Regions from separate parts of the Methylophilus sp. E2MeOHC9 genome, predicted to be linked through region 1. Evidence: predicted binding sites of a transcription regulator. Region 1 holds the regulator's gene; each other region holds the start of a gene.
What was found. Region 1 encodes sigma-54, which starts transcription at its own class of promoters, with help from an activator protein. Its sites were predicted from a motif close to TGGCACNNTTCCTGCT; they were not measured.
Positions count from the first base shown of each region.

Region 2: ACSSVF_RS05050 (transglutaminase family protein) is a predicted target of sigma-54. The motif match lies at 2,342-2,357, and genes of this name have one in related genera.
Region 3: ACSSVF_RS06655 (pilin) is a predicted target of sigma-54. The motif match lies at 2,854-2,869, and genes of this name have one in related genera.

Region 1 is NZ_CP196024.1:648,451-653,404, forward strand. Features, by position in the region: gene ACSSVF_RS03175 (KpsF/GutQ family sugar-phosphate isomerase) at 1-835, shown strand, start outside; gene lptC (LPS export ABC transporter periplasmic protein LptC) at 856-1,497, shown strand; gene lptA (lipopolysaccharide transport periplasmic protein LptA) at 1,530-2,195, shown strand; gene lptB (LPS export ABC transporter ATP-binding protein) at 2,207-2,953, shown strand; gene ACSSVF_RS03195 (RNA polymerase factor sigma-54) at 2,960-4,513, shown strand; gene tyrS (tyrosine--tRNA ligase) at 4,589-4,954, opposite strand, start outside.
Region 2 is NZ_CP196024.1:1,056,901-1,061,854, reverse strand. Features, by position in the region: gene ACSSVF_RS05050 (transglutaminase family protein) at 1-2,303, opposite strand, end outside; gene ACSSVF_RS05045 (SPFH domain-containing protein) at 2,506-3,345, opposite strand; gene ACSSVF_RS05040 (NfeD family protein) at 3,459-3,896, opposite strand; gene ACSSVF_RS05035 (valine--tRNA ligase) at 4,073-4,954, shown strand, end outside.
Region 3 is NZ_CP196024.1:1,380,551-1,385,504, reverse strand. Features, by position in the region: gene ACSSVF_RS06670 (hypothetical protein) at 1-563, opposite strand, end outside; gene ACSSVF_RS06665 (beta-propeller fold lactonase family protein) at 764-1,774, shown strand; gene ACSSVF_RS06660 (SRPBCC family protein) at 1,939-2,484, shown strand; gene ACSSVF_RS06655 (pilin) at 2,952-3,278, shown strand; gene ACSSVF_RS06650 (pilin) at 3,323-3,685, shown strand; gene ACSSVF_RS06645 (alpha/beta hydrolase) at 3,793-4,446, shown strand; gene xseB (exodeoxyribonuclease VII small subunit) at 4,528-4,773, shown strand; gene ACSSVF_RS06635 (polyprenyl synthetase family protein) at 4,799-4,954, shown strand, end outside.

The DNA of each region.
Region 1 (4,954 bases):
AGTGGTCACTGGCGTGGGGAAATCCGGCCATATCGGCGGCAAAATCGCCGCCACCTTTGCCAGCACCGGCACCCCGGCATTTTTTATGCATGCGGCTGAAGCCAGCCACGGTGACCTGGGCATGATTACAGCAGAAGATGTGGTGATTGCGCTTTCCAACTCGGGTGAAAGCGATGAAATCATCAATATTTTGCCTGCGATCCGCCGCCTGGGTGCGCGGATATTAAGTATCACTGGCACCGAAGACTCGACTTTATCGCGTGAATCGCAAGTGCATCTGAGTGCAGCCGTCAGCCATGAGGCCTGCCCGTTTGGCCTGGCGCCAACCGCAAGCACCACTGCCGCACTGGCCTTGGGCGATGCACTGGCTTTATGCGTGCTGGAACTGCGTGACTTTACCGCAGAAGACTTTGCCCACTCCCACCCTGGCGGTAGCCTGGGGCGGCGTTTGCTGATCAGGATTAAAGATGTGATGCGCACCGGCGATGCGATTCCGAGCGTGAAAGAAAATGCAACGGTGCAACAGGCCATCCAGGAAATAACGGCCAAAGGCATGGGGTTCACCGCCATTGTCAATGCCGGACAAAACCCGGTCGGCGTGTTTACTGACGGTGATGTACGCCGTTTGTTTGTGCAAGGCCTGACCGACCATCAGGCGCCTATCACCAGCGTCATGAGCCACCAACCCAAATTGCTGGGTATACAGCAAATGGCTGTTGAAGCAGTGAGCCTGATGGAACACCATAGAATCAATGGTTTTCTGGCAGTCAATGAACTGCAACAATTGGCAGGGGCATTTAACATGCATGACTTGCTGAAAGCGAAAGTGGTCTAGGCTAGCCGGAATGAATATTCATGCTTAAATATCCGATTTTGCTACCGATAGGCCTGATGCTGTTTTTGGCACTGCTTACCTTCTGGATCAACCAGACAGTGCAGGAGGGAGCTTCGCGCATGACTAGTATCAATCGCAATGCGCCGGATTACATGCTTTACAACTTTGTCAGCACGCGTACCGACGCCAGTGGCCATACCAAATATGTGCTGGCTGCGGCGCAAATGCGCCATTACCCGGACAGCGACTACACCGAACTGGACCGCCCGCGATTTACCCAGTTTGGCGAAAACATGCCTTATACCCAGATTTACGGGCAGCGCGGCAAAATATCCGGCAATGGTAAACTGGTGGAGTTTGTAAAACAGGTCAAAGTGATACGCCAGGCCACTGCTGAAAAAGGTGAAATGCAATTGAAGACGGAACAATTATTTGTTGAACCGGATACGGATATTGCCTATACCGATTTACCGGTGACCATCCACCAGCAACCGGGTAGCGTGGTCACAGGCACAGGCATGCGCTTTGATAAAAAATCCGAAACCATGCAATTATTTAACCGGGTGCATGTACATTATGAGCGCGCACCGGAGCCAGTGAATGCAGTGCCTGCCACCAAGCCGGCCAAAACAAAAAATAAAACCACGCCTGACAAAGGTTAATGATCAAGGATCGATGATTCTGGAGAGATGAGTTGAAAACGCACAAGCAATTATTTTATGTGACCTGCCTGGTATTGGGTACGCTGTTGCATTGGTCTAACACTGTCAGGGCTGAAGAGTCTGACCGTGAGCAACCCATCGAGCTGGAAGCCGACACAGTGAGTGTCAACGATGCAAAAAAAATCAGCACTTATACCGGCAATGTGATCCTCAATCAGGGCTCCCTGCAAATCAAGGCAGACAAAATGATAGTCCGCGAAGACCAGGATGGATTTCAGCATAGCACCTGTATCGGCAGCCCAAGCACACCGACCACCTTCAAGCAGAAGCGCACTGGTAAAAACGAGTGGATGCAAGGCAGCGGCCAGCGCATTGAATACAATGGCCGCATGGATAAAGTGCAACTGTATACCAATGCTTGGGTCAAACGTGGCGAAGACATAGTCACCGGTGATTACATCAGCTACGACGCCAATGCGGAATATGCGGAAGTGATTGGTGGCACCAAAGCCAACCCGAATGGCACGGCCAACAGCCGGGTCAAGGCTATCATCCAGCCCAAGAGCAAAACAACGCCTCCTGTGATCGATAACAAAGCCAATGCACAGCAAGGCCTGCGCATGAACCGCTCATTGCAGTTCAAGAGTGAACCGGCTGCTAACGGCACCGCAAATGAACCCAAGAAAGAACCACAGTAAAGACTGGCAATATGCAAACAACTGCTTCACCAGACAATAGCCATTTACGCGTCAGCCATTTAAAAAAAGCTTACCAGGGTCGCACAGTCGTCAGAAATACGACGCTGGAGTTGCATAGCGGCGAAGTCATTGGCTTACTGGGCCCGAATGGGGCAGGCAAAACTACCAGTTTTTATATGATCGTCGGCCTGGTCGCACTCGATGACGGCCACATTACTTTGAATGGCACCGATGTCAGCCACGCGCCTATGCATGAACGTGCACGCATGGGCCTGGCTTACCTGCCGCAGGAAGCCTCGATTTTCCGAAAAATGACAGTGACCGATAATATCCTGTCTATTCTGGAAACCCGCCCTTATACGGCCGAAGAACGCGAAGCCAAGCTGGAGTCACTGCTCGATCAGTTGCATATCCAGCACATCCGCAACAGCCAGGCAGTCAGCTTGTCCGGTGGTGAGCGTCGCCGGGTAGAAATCGCCCGTTGCCTGGCCACTGACCCTAAATTTATTTTGCTGGATGAACCGTTTGCCGGGATCGACCCGATTGCAGTGATCGAGATCCAGAAAATTATCCGTTATTTGAGCAGCCAGAATATCGGCATCCTGATTACAGACCACAACGTTCGCGAAACGCTGGATATCTGTGACCGCGCCTACATCGTGAATGAAGGCGCAGTATTTGCAGCCGGCACTCCCGATGAAATCATTCAGAATGAAGGTGTGCGTGAAGTATATCTGGGCAAAAACTTTAGGCTGTAATTCGTTATGAAGCAAAACCTGCAATTACGCATGTCGCAAAACCTGGCACTGACGCCGCAGTTGCAGCAGTCTATCCGCCTGTTGCAACTGTCGACGCTGGAGCTTAGCCAGGAGCTGGAAGCCATTTTGCAGGAAAACCCCTTGCTCGAGATGGCCGACAATAATGAAGAAGGCGAGTTTGAAGACAATACGCCCGACGCCCCGTTAGCAGCGCAGGCTGAAGTCGAAGATGCTAGTTCTTTTGATGTCGCCATGCAGCAGCAGGATATCCCTTCGCCAGCCGACACTTTGCGTGAAGAGTTGCGCGAAGACCTGAGCGGCAATGAAGGCGAGTTGCCCAACCTGAATGAAGAATTCACCCCGCCGGAATTTGAAGACGACTACGGCGAATTTGGCAGTACCAGCAACTGGGATGAAGCAGGTCGCAATAACAATGATGATGAAGATGGTGATTTTTCGCGCCAGGATGCCAGCAACATCAGCCTGCGTGACCACCTGATAGACCAGATACAACTGGCGCACCTGTCGCACCGCGATATGAGCCTGGTCAAACTGCTGCTAGACAGTATTAATGACGACGGCTACCTGGAGCAGGATTTGCAGGAAGTGGTGGAGAACCTGCCGCTGGAACTGGAAGTCGATTTGCTGGAACTGGAAACGGCACTCAAGCTGATCCAGAATCTTGACCCGATAGGCATAGGCGCCCGCGATTTGCGTGAATGCCTGCTGCTGCAACTGTATGCCCTACCAGCCAGCACGCCCTACCTGAAAATCGCCATCGCCCTGGTCAAAGACCATCTGGCACTACTGGCCAATAAAGATTTTATCAAACTGCGCAAACAACTCAGTTGCGATGAAGCCTCACTCAAAGGCGCGCAGCAACTGATACGCCAGCAAAACCCCAGACCAGGCAGCGAGTTTTCCAACTTTAGCCATGATCATTTTATCCAGCATGATGTGGTGGTGAAAAAGATCAAAGGGATCTGGGTCGCTACCCTGAATGATGGTGTGATCCCGAAATTGCGCATCAACCAGATGTACGCAGATATCCTCAAGCGCAACCGTGAAAGCTCAGGCCAATACCTGCAAAGCCAGATGCAGGAAGCCAAGTGGATGATCAAGAACATCCAGCAACGTTTCTCGACCATTTTGCGTGTGTCACAGGCGATTGTAGACAGGCAGCGTAACTTCTTTGAGCACGGCGACATCGCGATGCGCCCACTGGTATTACGTGAAATCGCTGAAGAGCTGGATTTGCATGAAAGTACCGTTTCCCGCGTCACTACGCACAAGTATATGCTCACTCCAAGAGGTGTTTATGAACTCAAATACTTCTTTGGCAGCTCAGTCGCGACTGATGCGGGTGGTTCCTGCTCGGCAACAGCCATTCGTGCACTGATCAAGCAAATGGTGGCGGAAGAGAATGAGAAAAAACCGCTTTCTGATAACCAGATCACAGACACACTGGCACAACAAGGCATTGTGGTGGCGCGGCGGACGATTGCCAAATACCGTGAATCATTGAGTATTCCGCCAGCGAATTTGCGCAAATCACTTTAGCTTTTCAAGCTTGTCTGATTTTTGAAAATTAAAAAGGCCGCTATGCAAGCGGCCTTTTTTTTACAATGACGACGATTATTGAATCGTGATCCTGGCAAATTTTCGCTTACCCACCTGGGCAACAACCACGCTTTTTGCCAATTGCAGGTTCTTGTCCTCGACCTTGACGCTATCAAGTTTCACGCCACCCTGCTGGATGGCACGCATCGCTTCACTGGTGCTTTCTACCAGGCCAGCCTGTTTTAATAACTGGCTGATACCAATACTGTCACCTGCTATCGTCACTTCAATTTCAGGCACATCATCCGGTATACCGCCTTTGGCACGCGTCTGGAAATCCTGCAACGCTTTTTCAGCCGCTGCCTGACCATGAAAACGGGCCACGATCTCCTGCGCAAAGCCTACTTTGATATTGCGTGGGTTTTCACCATTGGCGATGCT
Region 2 (4,954 bases), 410 kb from region 1:
TCATACAAATTATCGTCGCGCGCTTCATCCACGCGCGGTGCCTGGCTGGTCGGCCCGATAAAAGTGCCTGAAAACAGGTAAGACAGCGCCGGATGATGTTGCCAGTAAGTGATCAGGCTACGCAGCACATCAGGACGGCGTAACAAGGGGCTATCCGCCGCTGTTTCGCCGCCTAACGTGACGTGATTGCCGCCACCAGTGCCGGTATGGCGACCATCCAGCATGAATTTTTCGGTGCCCAGGCGGCACAGGCGTGCTTCTTCATACAGCATGCTGACATTCGCCACCAGCTCCTGCCAGGTTTTGGAAGGATGAATATTCACTTCTATCACGCCAGGGTCTGGCGTCACACTTAACAGCCTGAGCCGGCTATCGCGTGGCGGCGTATAGCCTTCCAGCCACAATTTGAGTTTTAAATCGCTGGCTGTCTGCTCCAGGGCATTGAGTAGATCCAGATAGTCTTCAAGGCGAGTGACAGGCGGCATAAATACATACAGCCTGCCCTTGCGCACCTGCACGCACAAGGCGGTATGGATCACCTCGCGTGCCGAGGGCTGAACGGTTTTATGTTTGAGGCGAACGATAGGCGCGGTGGCTTCGCCCAAGGCAGGCGTTTCCGCAAAGGGATCGAGCGGAAAATCCGGTTCAATATCGGCAGGCAGTTGCCAGGGCAAAGATGCCAATGGCAGGCGCAAACCCATGGGTGAGTCACCGCCCAACAGGTATAAATGCTCACGGCGCAATGGCCATTTGCTGGTCAGCCATTCCCCGGCTTTGCGCTTTTCGTCCGGTTTAAGTGGCATGATGAAGCCGACCACCGAACCCAGGCCCTGATTCAACAGCTGGGCGAGACGCTTGCGCTCAGCGCTGTCTGTCAGATCCACTTGCAGCGGGTCCACATTGTCCGGTAATTGCTGCTCTTGCAGGGTGAGCGCCAGGGCATCTTCATAAGCGGGGATCACACAAGCCTGCGGAAAACCCAGCATGTCAGCCAGGTGATTGGTAAAAGCCTGCGCTTGCACCAGCGTATAGCCATCATTGGCACCTTCGGCGGAAAACAGGCTGGCATCGTGCCAGACCGGCTTGCCATCAGGACGCCAGTAAATATTAATCGCCCAGCGTGGCAAGGCCTCGCCCGGATACCATTTACCCTGGCCATAATGTAAAAAACCATTGGCGGCCACTTGCGATTTAAGGCGCAGCGCCAGCTTGCCCGCCAAGTCGCGTTTATGCTCGCCGAGGGCCAGCGTGTTCCACTGCGCGCCATCCATATCATCAATAGACACAAAGGTAGGTTCACCGCCGTGGGTCAGGCGTACATCCATGGCCAACAACTCTTCATCGACCTGGTCACCCAGTGTGAGGATGGCTTGCCAGTCAGGTTCACTATAGGGCTTGGTCACGCGCGGGTCTTCGTGGATACGCGTCACCGTCATCTCATGCTTGAAGGTGACCTCAGCCACATCGGTAAACCCCACCACCGGCGCAGCCGATGAGGGCAGTGCGGTACAGGCCAGCGGGATATGGCCTTCGCCTGCCATTAGCCCGGATGTCGGGTCCAGCCCTACCCACCCGGCACCGGGGATAAACACCTCAGTCCAGGCATGCAGGTCGGTAAAATCCTGGTCGGTGCCACTAGGGCCATCCAGCGCCGCCACATCGGCTTTGAGCTGGATCAGGTAGCCGGAAACAAATCTGGCAGCCAGCCCCAGATGACGCATGATCTGCACCAGCAACCAGGCAGTATCACGGCAAGAGCCTGTTAGCTTCTGCAAGGTTTCTTCCGGCGTCTGGATACCAGGCTCAAGACGTACCGTATAACCGATCTCGCTTTGCAAACACTGGTTCACACCCATCAGGAAATCGACGATGCCCATGCCAGGCTGAATCACCTGGCTACGTATTTTATTGATCCAGTTTTGCAGTAAAAAACCAAGGTCATCAGGCTGCAAATAAGCGGTCAGTTCAAACGCCTGCTGTTCGGTGTAATTGAAGGGATATTGCTCGGCATATTTCTCGACAAAAAAATCAAACGGGTTGATGACGGTCATATCCGCCACCAAATCGACCGTAAAGTCGAGCTCGCGCACCATTTCGGGGAATACACAACGCGCAATGTAGTTGCCGTAGGGATCTTGCTGCCAGTTGATAAAATGCTTCTCAGGCGTGACCGTCAATGAGTAAGCGAGCACGGGTGTGCGCGCATGTGCGGCTGGCTTCAGGCGGACTTCGTGAGGAGAAAGATTGACCAGGCGGTCAAAGGTATAACTGGTGCGGTGATGTAACGCCACGCGAATTGCCACTGCGACCCCTCTTGAAATGATTGTTTTAAACAGAGAGATGCAGGAAATATGCCAGTTGCCATGAATTATGCAAGTTGCTTAGTACATCATCAGTTTAGGGTGACGATGCCAGCGCGGTGATGCCAGGATAAAAAATAAGAAACGCGGCAAACTGATGAAAGTTTGCCGCGTTCGGGATCAACACAATAACCAGTGATGGGCGCTACTTGCCACCAATCAGGTTTTTCACGGCACTGACCACATCACCCGGCAGCACCACAATTTTGCTGTTATTCGAGCTGCTGATCTTTTGCAGTGATTGAATATAGCGATCTCCCAGCAGGAAGGTCGCTGAAGTATTATTCTCTTTCACTACTTCCGAAATCATTTTAATCGACTCTGCTGACGCATTGGCAGCTACCATTTGCGCTTCTGCATCTTTACGCGCTGCTTCCAGGCGTGCTTCCGCATTCAGGATCAGCGATTGCTTCTCACCTTCAGCACGCGTCACTACAGCCACGCGTTCACGCTCAGCACTGGCTTGTTGTTCCATGGCGTGCTGCATATTGGCCGAAGGCTTGATGTCCTGGATTTCTACACTTTTCACTGTCAGGCCCCAATCGAGTGCTTCGTCAGCAATGGCGATCTTCAGTTCAGTCTTGATGCGGTCGCGCGAGGTGAGTGCATGGTTCAGATCCATGCCGCCAATGATAGAGCGCAGATTGGTTTGCACCATATTGCGCATCGCTTCCCTGAAATTCTCAATGCCATAAACAGCGCGCTCGATATTTGAAACCTTGATAAAGGCAACCGCGTTGGCAAGGATCACCGCATTATCACGGGTAATGACTTCCTGTTCCGGAATATCCAGGATAATGTCTTTAGTCGTCACTTTGTAACTGACCCTGCTCAATACCGGATTAATCACATGTAATCCCGGGCTGATGATCCCGGCAAATTTACCCAGGCGTTCAACCACCCACTCTTCACCCTGCGGGACGATACGAACGCCTTTGACGATGGCAATGATTGCCAATATCAACACGATAATGCTGATTTCCATGTGTACTCCTTCAATTAACAAATGTTTGAGCTGCTGATGACCTGGCAACTCGTGGATAAACTTAACTCTTGGATAACCTTGATGTGGCTATATCTTTAAACTCTGCCCGCCTTTTAAACTGGCGCCACACGTACGCTATTGCCTTCCACCGCCACAATCCTGGCAGCTTGATTCAGCGCAATCTCAACGTCAGCCACGGCTGACCATTCTTTGCTGCCCATCACGCCTTGGGTAAAACGGATAAGTCCTGGCTGCGCCGGGCTGACGGCTTGGACGATAGTCCCCTGGCGGCCGATTTCTTCACCCTGTGCCTGCCCGACCCGCGGCGTAGGTTGGGTTTTTTCGCGTTTGCGCCAAATGGCCACCGCTAACACTGAGAAAACCGCATAAATGAAGATTTGCCACGCCGGGCTAAATGCAGGTAATAACCAGGCCAGTAACGCCATTGCCAGCGCGGCCAACCCTGGCCAAAGCAGGTACATGGTGCCGGACAGCATTTCCAGACACAGTAAAATCAGGCCCACACCACACCAAATCCACATAATATCCATGTCAAATACCCCCACTGCGTGCACCCAGGTTAAAGAATGAGTGTTGCATATTAGCATTGTCTGCCGATTGCAGATATGACAGCGGCCGAATGCCTTACATCATTACGCAATAGAATCTGCTGCAAAGACAAGCTCAGGCATCAAAGCGCACACTGGCCTATGGTAAAATCAGGCGCATGACTACCCCTACACAAAATTCCAGCACCGCACGCGAACTCGCCAAATCCTTTGACCCAAAAACCATTGAAAGCCAATGGTATGCCTTTTGGGAAAGCAAAGGCTTTTATGCCGCAGGCATGAACCCTGAAGTCAAAGACAACTTCTGTATTCTGCTGCCTCCGCCTAACGTCACCGGCACCCTGCATATGGGCCATGGCTTTAACCAGACCATCATGGACGCTCTCACCCGTTATCACCGCATGCGCGGCGACAATACCCTGTGGCAACCAGGCACAGACCACGCCGGCATTGCCACACAGATCGTGGTGGAACGCCAGCTGGATGCACAAGGCGTGAGCCGCCATGATCTAGGCCGCGAGAAGTTCCTGGAAAAAGTCTGGGAATGGAAAGAGTATTCCGGCGGCACCATCACGCAGCAGATGCGCCGTTTGGGCACTTCGCCCGACTGGAGCCGTGAGCGTTTCACCATGGATGCCGGCCTCAATAAAGTGGTGACAGAAACTTTTGTGCGCTTGTTCAATGAAGGCCTGATCTACCGTGGCAAACGCCTGGTCAACTGGGATGTGAAGCTGGGTACGGCTGTTTCTGACCTGGAAGTGGTGCAGGAAGAAGAAGATGGCTCCATGTGGCATATCAACTATCCGCTGGCAGATGGTTCAGGCCAGCTGACTGTCGCAACCACGCGTCCGGAAACGATGCTCGGTGACGTAGCCGTGATGGTGAACCCGGAAGATGAACGTTATACGCACTTGATAGGCAAGCGTGTCTCACTGCCTTTGTGCAACCGTGAGATCCCGGTGATTGCCGATGACTATGTAGACAAAGAGTTCGGCACTGGCGTGGTTAAAGTCACCCCAGCGCACGACTTTAACGACAAT
Region 3 (4,954 bases), 730 kb from region 1:
CTGAACTGGATGCTGGTGATCGAACGCGTACCAAATGGGTCAGTCAGTTGCCAGGCACCTGTACCACCATCTACGGCGCCACTACCAAGGGACAACACTGAACTTGCACCACCTGCACCGGTCCAGCTCGCAGTATGTGTGCCTATCGCGGTCAGATAATAGGTATCCACACCGCCATCAGAAAAATTCACCAGAAACTTTGCAACTTCTTTTACATCATTATATTCAGGGCCATCAAACAGCAAACCCACAGTGAGCGTAGAGACAACGATAGCTTTGGAAAATGTACCAGTGAGCTTTTCATCAATATCGATCTCACCTGCTGTTCTACCGCCAGATATTCCTACACCGGTGATGCCATCCTGCGTTTTTTTCTCAAATGAACGGCTGCCGGTAAAAGTGGCGACTGTGCCATCTGCGAAAGTCTGGCTGTAGCTTGATTGCCCATTCACGAAGTCCGCGCCTAACACAGTGCTGGCCGTTAACGCATAGGCAGATTGCGTGGCCGCCAGGAACGATAGTGCCAATATGCATCTAACACTCAAAATAAATAGTTTTTTCATTTCAATCTCTCCTCAATTGAATCATCCCCATAATCATTGTAGGGTAATTCAACAGCCAGGAGTATTTCCCGATAAGCAAAATGATTAAAAAACCCTTTATTTTCATACATTTACAACTTAATATCATATTCGTTGCTTATAAACAAAATTTTTTGCAAAATCCCGTGTCAACCCGTTTTAATACAAAGCGTTTTTCAGCCATGAACTCTGCACTCACCCCACCAATTACTTCTAAGCATACCTCTGCAACAAAAGTGCCTTTTTGGCAAAAAATAGCAATCCTGCCAGTCATACTGGCCTGGAGTGTCAATACGGTTGCCGGCAATCTTGCCTACATTACCAACCAGGGTAGCAACACCGTTTCGGTGCTTGATATTGAGAGCAAAAAGGTCACGCACACGATTGAGGTTGGTAAAGCACCTGTCGGCGTGGCGATTGCGCGTAAACAGCAGCGCGTTTACCTCAGCAACGCCAATAGCCAAACCGTTTCTGTGATTAACAGCCGTACCCAACAAGCAATACAAGAAATCCCGGTGAATATCCAGGCGGTTGGCATTGCGCTTAGCCGTGACGAGAAAACGCTGTATGTGGCGGACTGGGGCGGCGCGCAAGTGATTGCGATCGAGACAGCACATCCTGAAAAACAAAAAGCCTTTAAAGCAGGCAAGACGCCTTCGGGCATGGTCGTCAGTGCAGATAATAAAAAACTGTTTATCGCCAACCGCGATAGCGATGATGTGACAGTGGTGGATACGCGCACGCTGCAAACCCTTGCACAAATCAAGGTGGGTTTACACCCGTTCGCATTGACCCTCAGCCCGGATGGCAAAACGGTCTTTGTCGTCAATGTGGTGAGCAATAGCCTGACGTTGCTAAATGTGGATTCACACCAGACCAGCACCATTAAAACCGGCCAACATCCTTATGGCGTTGCCATCACCCCGGATGGGCATTGGGCGTATGTCAGCAACAATCATGCGGAAAGTGTGTCTGTGATTGAGATCGCCAGTGGCAAAACAGTCAAAACCATAGATGTCGGCGAGTTTCCCGAGGGCATTGAATATGACAAAGCGACGCAGCAAGTCATCGTCGCCAACTGGGGTTCGGATTCTGTTTCCATCATTGATGCGAAGACGAATACGGTGACGAACACCATTGCCAGCCCAAAACTATGCCGGTCGTTTGGGCAGTTTATTCTTGAAACAAAGTGATTCAGCGATGTTTCACCTACTCCCCCTTTTTAGTTTTTTCACAGGATCGCCCATGAATTAGTCGCAAAGAGTCATTTTTTTAGGTAAAGTCACGGGTTATTTTAAAACTCAAAAGACTGATTACTTTTAAGCTTTAAAACATCTGTAAATATCAGGAGATTGAAATGAAAAAAATATTTGGCATCATTGCCGTTTCTTTATTGCCATTGATTCCATTGACCGCAGCTGCACACGGTGCCGCAGCATTACGTTTTGAAAAAACCGTTACCATCAAAGCGCCTCCGGCAAAAGTCTGGGCATTGCTGAAAGATTTTGGCAATGTGCAAGCCTGGCATTCTGGCGTGGAATCTACAAAAGTAGAGCAGAAAAAAGACGAAAACGGTGATGACACCACTTACCGTACCGTCAAACTGAAAAACGGCGGCACCATGTACGAAAAACTGCGTTCCATCGACGACGCAGGCATGCGCCTGAAATATGAGTACATCCTGGATAAAAGCACATTGCAACTGTCCAACTTTTACCCAACTGTTTCTGTGACTGCTAAAGGCAGCGAAACCGTGGTCACCGTAAAAGGCAGCTACACACGTGCTGACTCTTCTAACATCCCTAAACCGGAACAAAACGATGATGCAGCCACTAAAGCCATCAACGAGTTTTTTGATCCAGGTTTAGAAAGCCTGAAAAAGGTAGCCGAATCGGGAAAGTAATTAACCAGGGTTCTGGCAAAAACTCGCAAGGCAACAGTAAACCCTGGTGGAAATTCTGGTAAGTCTTACGCTGTAACCATTTAGTTTTTTGCAAATGCGGGATCAGGCCAAAAGTCTGGCCCTGTCACAAATAAAGGGATTGTGTACCACACAATCCCTTTTTTGCTTATTAAAGCACCAACGATGCCTGGGCTACCCATCCTGACAAAAAACATCACTTCTATTCCCAAGACTGACAAATCCTGTCATTTTTTGTCAGCCATCATTCGATATGTTTAACTGCAATAATTCGATACCAAACCAAAGAAATAAGGCATAAAACCCATTTAGTTCTTTTTTTTCAATATGTTGATAGCAATTAAATTTAGGTGGCACACCTATTGCTTATAGGTTCTCGAACACTGTTAGAAAAGCAGTGACTGAAACAAAAGCTGTTCACTTTAAACTTTGACTCTGAAGGAAACATGATGAAAAAACACGTACAACAAGGTTTTACCCTGATTGAATTGATGATCGTAGTAGCCATTATTGGTATTTTGGCTTCTGTAGCGATTCCGGCTTATCAGGATTACACGAAAGATGCTGCTGACAATGCATGTGCGGTTCAAACTAAAGGCTTTACAAATAACTATGTATTGGCCCAACAAACTGATAGAACACTTCCTACGGTTGCTAAAGGCGTGTGCGATGATGTGCAAGCCATCACTGGTACAACAATCGCAGCAAAAGCAAGAGCCCCTGGCGGCAAAACCACGACTTGCGTGATTGCAACCGGCGTTTGCACCTCATCTTAATTAAAGTCTTACAGTTGCATTAAATGCCCGATGCTGGGCATTTAATGCAACTAAATTCCTTTCAAAAATTTTCAAGACATTATTTTATGCGACTTCAAACAGGGTTTACATTAATTGAACTTATGATTGTAGTAGCTATAATTGGCATATTAGCTTCAATAGCCATTCCGGTTTATAAAGACTACTCAATAGACACCGCTGATAATGCCTGTGCCGTACAAACCAAAAGTTTCACTGACAATTACAACTTAGCCAACCAAACCCATAAAACAATACCAACCAGCGTCGCTGGGGCTTGTACTGACCTCGCTGCCATCGACTCGACCAGCATTACGGCAACAGCCAAATATCCAGGAAGTAAAACAACCACTTGTACAATAGCAACAGGGGTTTGTATCACCTCCTAAGATTAAGCTTGCTCACTAAAGAAATAAAATCTCCTCGAATCAATTCATTCCCAGCTGCCATTGAAATGCTCAACTAAAATAGCACCTTTTCATATTAGGAAACTGCTATGCAAGAAGCTGTACTAATCAAGAATCAAGAACATACAACCGCCACTGTCATCTGGATGCACGGTCTGGGCGCCGACGGCCATGATTTTGAGCCTGTGGTGCAGATGCTGAACCTGCCACATATTAAATTCATCCTGCCACATGCACCCTACCGCCCTGTCACCTTAAACAATGGTTACGAAATGAGGGCGTGGTATGACATTTTTGGGCTGCAGCCAGACAGTCCACAAGATGAGGTTGGTATTAAAGGAATGCAGGGCACGATTAACGCAATGATTGACAGTGAAATCTCTCAGGGCATTCCTTCCAACCGCATCGTATTGGCCGGATTTTCGCAGGGTGGCGCCATGGCGCTGCATACGGCGACAAGATTTACACAACCACTCGCCAGTGTACTGGCACTGTCTACTTACCTACCATTAAAAAATAAACTTGTTGGCGAGCAGCATCCGGCTAACCGGCAGACACCTATCTGGATGGCACATGGTCGCTCCGACACGGTGATTGCACTTTCTACCGCTGTCGCTGCCAGGCAAGCACTTGAAGCTGCTGGTTATCCGCTGGAATGGCATGAGTACGAGATGGCCCACAGTGTCTGCGAACAGGAGATAGCTGACATCCGCAGTTTTCTGTTGCAGGCATTGCCTGCCTGACTGCCAATCAACGCTTGAGATTAATCCCGCAAGCGCAGGGAGTTTTGTTAAAATGGCAGGCGTTTTAACAGGCTAATTCTCATGAATGCATCAAAGAAATCCTCCTCCCCGGCAAGTGACACGCAAAGTTTTGCCCAGCGCATCTCGTCCCTGGAAACAATCGTGCGGAGTATGGAATCTGGCGAGTTGCCTCTGGAAGCAGCGCTTACTGCTTACGCTGAAGGCATGCAATTGCTACAAGCCTGCCAGGGTTCTTTGCAGCATGCCGAGCAGACCGTGCTGGTCCTGAATCAGCAACAGCAATTAATCCCTTTCGACCCTGAGTGAGTTGCCTGAGCCTTCACTTTTAGTCATGACAACTTCATCCACAGCATTTGAGCAATGGGCAACCGTGCACCAGCAACGGGCTGAACAAGCGTTGGCAACGGCCTTGCCCTCGGCAGACACACCGCCGGAAAGACTGCATGCTGCCATGCGCTATGCGGTGCTTGGTGGCGGCAAACGCGTG